One region of the Scandinavium sp. UTDF21-P1B genome, then DNA from elsewhere that is predicted to be linked to it. Evidence: predicted binding sites of a transcription regulator. Region 1 holds the regulator's gene; the other holds the start of a gene.
What was found. The regulator CRP, encoded in region 1, controls carbon source genes, mostly activating them, when cyclic AMP is high. The targets are predictions, from matches to a motif close to ATGTGANNNNNNTCACAT.
Positions count from the first base shown of each region.

Region 2: aaeR (HTH-type transcriptional activator AaeR) is a predicted target of CRP. The motif match lies at 2,053-2,070, and genes of this name have one in related genera.

Region 1 is NZ_JBFLVD010000018.1:296,956-300,871, forward strand. Features, by position in the region: gene AB1287_RS16500 (YccS/YhfK family putative transporter) at 1-1,401, opposite strand, end outside; gene crp (cAMP-activated global transcriptional regulator CRP) at 1,461-2,093, opposite strand; gene AB1287_RS16510 (OsmC family protein) at 2,400-2,804, shown strand; gene AB1287_RS16515 (phosphoribulokinase) at 2,899-3,765, opposite strand; gene AB1287_RS16520 (YheU family protein) at 3,802-3,916, opposite strand, start outside.
Region 2 is NZ_JBFLVD010000014.1:29,269-33,184, forward strand. Features, by position in the region: gene tldD (metalloprotease TldD) at 1-295, shown strand, start outside; gene fucR (L-fucose operon activator) at 393-1,112, shown strand; gene aaeR (HTH-type transcriptional activator AaeR) at 1,109-2,035, opposite strand; gene aaeX (p-hydroxybenzoic acid efflux pump operon protein AaeX) at 2,167-2,370, shown strand; gene aaeA (p-hydroxybenzoic acid efflux pump subunit AaeA) at 2,378-3,310, shown strand; gene aaeB (p-hydroxybenzoic acid efflux pump subunit AaeB) at 3,316-3,916, shown strand, end outside.

The DNA.
Region 1 (3,916 bases):
GGTGACCGTAAAACCGACGGTCGCCCAGCCGTAGCTTTTACGGATAATCAAATAGCTCACCAGCGTAATAATCAGCATGGCCGCCAGCGCGTAGCCTTCAGGGGCATGAAAGTGCAATGTGATACCGGCGATGGTCAGCCCGGCAAGCGTGCCTGCTGCGCGGTGAAAAATTCGTACCCTCGTTGCGCCGTAGCCGTTCTGCGTGACCAGAAGAACCGTCATCAGGATCCAGTAAGGTTTGGGCAGGTGCAACGCGGACCCCATCAGGCTGGCGATGCTCAGCATGACGCTGATGCGCGCCGCATTGCGCAGTGCAGCTGATTTTAGTGACAGATAACTTTTCAGCGCGGCAAACAGCGGCAGGCGTCGCTCGTTATCAGCCATCAGGTTGCGTGGGTAGAGCGGTCTTTGCATGCGTAGTACCCGCGCAATGCGGCCAAAGTGCCAGACGCAAAACTGCCCGACGGGATTATCCGGATGCTGGCGGGCGATCTTTTCCAGCGCGCCGATCTGCTTATCCATGCTAAAGCGTAGCGGAAAGCGGTGATACAGAATGTCATCGGCCATCACCCGCAGACGTGCGGCGATGGTTTGTGCGTTCCAGCGGATCACCGCTTCGGCGTGGCTACGCTCGACCAGCTTTTGCACCTCGGCGGGCTGATGCAGGCTGACGGAGATGTGCTCCTGTAAATCGAGCCCCATCTGAAAGGCGCGCAGCAGGCGTTTATAATCGTGGTTTTTGTTAGCGGCGAGCATATGCAGCTGCTGATAGCACTGGGTAATGAGATCAACGGCCTTTTGCTGGCGAGTCAGCAGCGGTGGCAACGCTTTTTCCGGATCGGTGTGCTGGGTCAGCAGGCTGTATTTGGCTTCGCAGTAATCGGCCAGCTGGCGGTAAAGCAGGCTCAGGGACTCGCGCAGGGGCTGTTCGCGCCACATCCAGAACCAGAACCAGTTAAACAGCCCGTACCACAGCGTGCCCAGCGCGTAGATAAGCAGCGGCTGCCAGACAGGCATGTTACCCGCGAGGCTCAACGTAAAAATCGAGGCGATCAGCGATGCGGGCAGCAGACGCGCATGCAGCGAACTGATTTCGGCGGTAACGCCCAGGGTCATTGCCAGGACGGTCAGAATTAAGGGCAGCGGCACGGTGTGTGCCAGCAGCAGCTGTACCGCCAGGCTGCATCCGGCAAACAGCGAACCACCAACAATCAGGCGTTTAAAGAAGCGCTTGTGGGGCGTGTCGAGACCGGCAATGTTGCAGCAGGCCGGGACTAAGGAGAACAGCAGACCGTACTTGAGATACCCCAGCACCAGGCCGATAGCCACAGGGGTGCATAACACCAGGGTTTGCCGCAGTGCGTAGTTAATTTCCGGGTGATAAATTAGCCTGCGCCACATAGCAATAGCAGTAGAGACAAAAACGGCGTACTGCAGGAGCAATACGCCGTCAAGCGAACTTAGCGGGTGCCGTAAACGACGATGGTTTTGCCGTGCGCGGAGATCAGGTTCTGATCTTCCAGCATTTTCAGGATACGGCCAACGGTTTCACGGGAGCAGCCCACGATCTGACCGATTTCCTGACGGGTGATTTTGATTTGCATACCGTCCGGGTGGGTCATGGCATCGGGCTGTTTTGCCAGGTTCAACAGCGTCTGCGCGATACGACCGGTAACGTCGAGGAAGGCAAGGTTACCTACTTTTTCAGAAGTGACCTGCAGGCGACGTGCCATCTGAGAAGAGAGGCGCATCAGAATATCCGGATTCACCTGGATAAGCTGACGGAATTTTTTATAGGAAATTTCAGCCACTTCACAGGCGGTTTTCGCCCGGACCCATGCACTACGCTCCTGGCCTTCTTCGAACAGGCCAAGCTCACCGATGAAATCGCCCTGGTTGAGGTAAGAGAGAATCATCTCTTTGCCTTCTTCGTCCTTGATGAGTACTGCCACAGAGCCTTTCACGATGTAGTACAGCGTTTCTGCTTTTTCACCCTGGTGAATCAGCGTGCTCTTGGAGGGGTACTTATGAATATGGCAATGAGACAAGAACCATTCAAGGGTAGGGTCTGTTTGCGGTTTGCCAAGCACCATGCGCGGTTATCCTCTGTTATAAGCTGACTCCAGCGGCAGACACGACACTGCCACTGGCTTTGCATTCATATCCTTCCCTGTACCTGGGAAGTCGGCTGTCGGATTTGACTGCAGCCTGTTGTCTGATGTCCTCTGCATACATGCATTACTTCAATGTATTACTGTAGCATCCCGACTGTTTTAGCATAGCTTTTGCCGCGTGTCTCCTGGTGTCTCGCTTCAGCATGACGCACGTCGCCTTCCGTTGCGAGATTTGTTATGTGCGCGTAATCTGTCAGGAAAATTGCAACTCTGGAGTTAACAATTATGCAAGCGCGTGTGAAATGGGTTGAAGGCTTAACCTTCCTCGGTGAGTCAGCTTCTGGCCACCAGATCCTGATGGACGGCAACTCCGGGGATAAAGCGCCAAGCCCGATGGAAATGGTGCTGATGGCAGCAGGGGGGTGCAGTGCGATAGACGTTGTTTCCATCCTGCAAAAGGGCCGTCATGACGTGACGGACTGTGAAGTGAAGCTCACTTCAGAGCGTCGCGAGGAAGCGCCGCGCCTGTTTACCCACATCAACCTGCACTTCATCGTGACCGGTAAAGATCTGAAAGAAGCTGCGGTATCGCGTGCGGTGGATCTGTCTGCGGAAAAATACTGCTCTGTGGCGCTGATGCTGGAGAAAGCGGCGAAAATCACCCACTCGTTTGAAGTGGTGGAAGGGTAATGCCCTCTACGGCCTGATGCCCTCACCCCGATCCTCTCCCCGTGGGAGAGGGAGCAAACATTAAAAACCTTCTCTTCAGAGAAGGTTTTGCAATTTATATCGCCCGACCTTCTATTAACCGCTCGACCAGCGGCGTCATAATCAGCTCCATCGCCAGCCCCATCTTCCCGCCCGGCACCACCAATGTATTCATGTGAGAAATGAATGAGCCCTGCAGCATCGCCAGCAGCCAGGGGAAATCAATGTCGCCCAGGTTCTGGAAATGGATCACCACAAAGCTTTCATCCAGCGACGGGATGCTTTTGGCGGCAAACGGGTTTGAGGTATCTACTGTCGGTACGCGCTGGAAGTTGATATGCGTGCGGGAAAACTGTGGGGTAATGAAGTTGATGTAGTCTTCCATGGAGCGGACGACGGAATCCATTACCGCTTCACGCGAATGCCCGCGCTCGCTCATATCGCGGGTAAGTTTCTGGATCCACTCGAGGTTCACAATAGGCACGACGCCGACCAGCAAATCGACGTGTTTCGCCACATCATGTTGAGGCGTCACCACGCCGCCGTGCAGCCCTTCATAAAACAGCACGTCGGTGGGTTCTGGAAGCGGCTGCCACGGCGTAAAGGTGCCCGGTACCTGATTCCACGGTACGGCTTCGTCATAGGTGTGCAGATATTTTCGTGACTGGCCTCGCCCGCTCTGGCCGTAGGTGAGAAACGTCTGCTCCAGCAGGCCGAAGTCGTTAGCGTCCGGGCCGAAATAGCTGATGTGGCGACCCATATCGCGGGCTTTGCGGATGGCCATGTCCATTTCGGGGCGGGTATAGCGGTGAAAGCTGTCGCCTTCGACTTCCGCGGCCTTCAGGTTGAGCTGGGCGAAGATTTTACGGAAGGCGAGGCTGGTGGTGGTAGTTCCTGCGCCGCTGGAGCCCGTTACGGCGATCACCGGGTGTTTGGCAGACATGACGACTCCCTGAATCAGCAATAGTGATGAGTATAGTCAGCCGTGGAATTGAGTGCGGGGGAGGATATTCACCGTTTCGTGCAGTTCGGACCACACCAGAACGACGTCCCCACGCTGCAATTGTTGTTTTACATCGGCGACTTTATCTTCA
Region 2 (3,916 bases), on a different contig from region 1:
CGGTATTTACGCGCCAAACTTTGGCGGCGGCCAGGTGGATATCACCTCCGGTAAATTTGTCTTCTCAACTTCAGAGGCTTATCTGATTGAGAAAGGCAAAGTCACCAAAGCGGTGAAAGGCGCCACGCTGATTGGCTCAGGTATTGAAGCTATGCAGCAGATCTCGATGGTCGGTAACGATCTGAAGCTGGATAACGGCGTCGGCGTGTGCGGTAAGGAAGGTCAAAGCCTGCCGGTTGGCGTTGGCCAGCCGACGCTGAAGGTCGACAATCTGACCGTGGGTGGCACCGCATAACATCCCGTGCCCGGCGGCGCTATGTTTGCCGGGCCAACAACTCCCTGCAGGCCCGCGCAAACGAAGTGCCGCCGGGCATTTTTGACGGAGACCGTAAATGAAGGTCGCTCGCCATCAGCAGATCCTCACGCTTCTTTCGCAAACCCTCAGCCTCACTACGGACGAACTGTCTGATGCACTCCGCGTCAGCAAAGAAACGGTGCGTCGCGATCTCAGCGAGCTCCAGCAGCAGGGCAAAATTCAGCGCAGCCACGGGCGTGCCCGGGCCATTCATCGCCATGCGCAGGGCAACGAAGCCCCTTTCCATACGCGGCTGAAAAGCCATTATGCTCACAAGTCAGATATTGCCCGCCATGCGCTGGCCTGGATTGAGGGCGGGATGACGATCGCGCTGGATGCCAGTTCCACCTGCTGGTTTTTGGCCCGCCAGCTGCCCGACATGCCGCTGACGGTGTTCACCAACAGCCATCCGGTATGCATGGAGCTCGGCAAGCGCGAGTACGTTCGGCTTATCAGCTCCGGCGGTGAGCTGCAGCGTCAGTTCGGCTATTACATCAATCCGTCGCTGGTCTCTCAGCTCAAAACGCTGGAAATCGATCTGTTTATCTTTTCCTGCGAAGGCGTCGATCGCCATGGCGTGATGTGGGATCCGGGCGGACATAACGCGAGTTACAAGTCGCTGTTACTGAAGCGGGCGTCGCAGTCATTACTGTTGATGGATAAGAGCAAGTTTAACCGTTCGAGTGAAGTGCGCATCGGGCCGCTCAGTGACGTCACCCATTTGATATCCGATGCGCAACCCGAACAGATGCCTTAGTTTTTCGCACGTCCGTTAATGCCCTGGAACTGCCTTGAAACATCAACGAAATAGTCGGTCAGATAGTTGATACACACCTGCACCTTAAGCGGCAGTTTGTCTTTTTCGGTATATACCGCATACACCGGGCGCGGATCGGACTGGTAGCGCGGCAGCAGGATCTCCAGCTCGCCCTGGTTGATCTCGTTGATCACCCACATCAGTGGCACAAAGGCGATCCCGGCTCCGGCTGTGAGCCAGCGGTTGAGCGTCATCGGATCGTTGGTGACGAATCGCCCTTGTGGAATGAGCTTTGTTGACAGCCCTTCCGGGGCGATCAGCTCAAATTCATTGTGGGGGCGGATGCTGTACTCCAGCCACGAATGGCTCGCCAGATCGGCGGGTTTTTCCGGTGTGCCTGCCTGCTGCAGGTAGCTTTTGGCGGCACAAAGCACCATCGGCATTGAACCCAGACGGCGTGAGAACAGCCCGGAATCCTGCAGTGCGCCAACGCGGATCACCAAATCCAGACCATCGGCAATGAGGTCGGGGGCCGGGATACCCGTAACCAAATTAACCGACAAATCCGGGTACTCTTTAAGCATTCTGGAGGTGATCCCGGCGAGGACATTTTGTGCCATAGTTGAAGAACAGCCTACCCGCAGCGTACCGATGGGCGTGTTGTTAAAGGCATAAAGCTGCTCGTGAACGTCCTGGGCTTCAAACAGCATTCGCCGACAGCCCTGATAGTAAATTTTGCCAGCTTCCGTCAGGCCAATGCTGCGGGTGCTGCGGTTCAGCAGCTTAACCTGCAGTTCGTCTTCCAGCTTTGAGACGGTCTGGCTGATCGATGAGACGCTCATTTCGAGCTGTCTTGCCGCTGCCGTAAAGGAACCCAGCTCCACGACTTTGGCGAACACCGACATGCGTTTTAATCGTTCCATTGTTCACTCTGAGTTAAAGGTGATTTAGATCACATAATATAGATCACGCGATAACAGTTACGTTAATATACTGTTAGCTGAATAATTAAAGCATCGCTGCTCTCACCTGCATTCTCTTATTCAAGGTCAACATGAGTCTGTTTCCCGTCATCGTGATTTTCGGTCTTTCATTCCCGCCGATCTTCGTCGAGCTACTATTGTCGCTGGCCATTTTCTGGCTGCTGCGCCGGGTGCTGGTCCCTACCGGGATCTATGACTTCGTCTGGCATCCCGCGCTGTTTAACACGGCGCTTTATTGCTGTTTGTTCTATCTGATATCGCGCTTGTTCGTTTGAGGTCGTTGTGAAAACACTAACAAGAAAAATATCCCGAACCGCCATTACCCTCATTCTGGTCGTGCTGGCCTTTATCGCTATCTTCCGCGCGTGGGTGTATTACACCGAATCACCGTGGACGCGAGATGCTCGTTTCAGCGCCGACGTCGTGGCAATTGCACCCGATGTGGCCGGGCTTATCACCGATGTGAAGGTCAAGGATAACCAACTGGTCAGCAAAAACCAGGTGTTGTTCACCATCGACCAGCCGCGTTATCAGAAAGCCCTCGAAGAAGCCGATGCTGACGTTGCCTATTATCAGGCGCTGGCCTCTGAGAAACGCCGTGAAGCAGGGCGACGTAATCAACTGGGCGTTCAGGCGATGTCCCGCGAAGAGATTGACCAGGCCAACAACCTTTTACAGACCGTCGAGCATCAGCTAGCCAAGGCGCAAGCGACACGCGACCTGGCGCGCCTTGATCTCGATCGTACCGTCATTCGCGCTCCGGCGGACGGCTGGGTGACAAACCTCAACGTCTACAGCGGGGAATTTATCACTCGTGGGTCGACAGCCGTCGCGCTGGTGAAAAAAGAGAGTTTCTATGTGGTGGCCTACATGGAAGAAACCAAGCTCGAAGGCGTACGCCCGGGCTACCGTGCGGAAATCACCCCGCTTGGCAGCACCAAAGTGATCAAAGGCACCGTCGACAGCGTCGCCGCAGGGGTCACCAACGCCAGCAGCAGCAGCGATGCTAAAGGCATGGCGACCATTGATTCCAACCTGGAATGGGTTCGCCTGGCGCAGCGTGTGCCTGTCCGCATTCGCCTCGACCAGCAGCAGGGCAATTTGTGGCCTGCGGGCACGACGGCAACGGTGATCATCACGGGTGCGAAAGACAGGGACACGCAGAAGGCCTCCTTCTTCCAGAAGCTGGGTATGCGCCTGCGTGAGTTCGGTTAATCGCGATGGGTATTTTCTCTATCGCCGATCGGCATCTGCGTTTTGCCATCAAGCTGGTCTGCGCGATTGTGCTGGCGCTGTTTGTCGGCTTTCACTTCCAGCTTGAGACCCCGCGCTGGGCGGTGCTGACCGCCGCCATCGTTGCTGCGGGCCCGGCGTTTGCTGCCGGTGGTGAGCCATACTCCGGCGCTATTCGCTATCGCGGCATGCTGCGTATTTGCGGGACGTTCATCGGCTGTATCGCGGCGCTGGCAATCATCATCGGCATGATCCGCGCGCCGCTTCTGATGGTGCTGGTCTGCTGCCTGTGGGCCGGTTTTTGTACCTGGGTCTCCTCGCTGGTTAAGGTTGAAAACTCCTACGCCTGGGGCCTGGCGGGCTACACGGCGCTGATCATCGTGATCACCATTCAGAACGAACCGCTGCTGTCGCCGCAGTTTGCGGTGGAGCGCTGCAGCGAAATTGTGATTGGTATCGTCAGCGCGATTGTTGCCGATTTGCTCTTCTCCCCACGTTCCATCAAGCAGGAAATTGACCGGGAACTCGACGCGCTGCTGGTTGCTCAATATGAGCTGATGCAGCTCTGTATTCGCCATGGCGACAGCG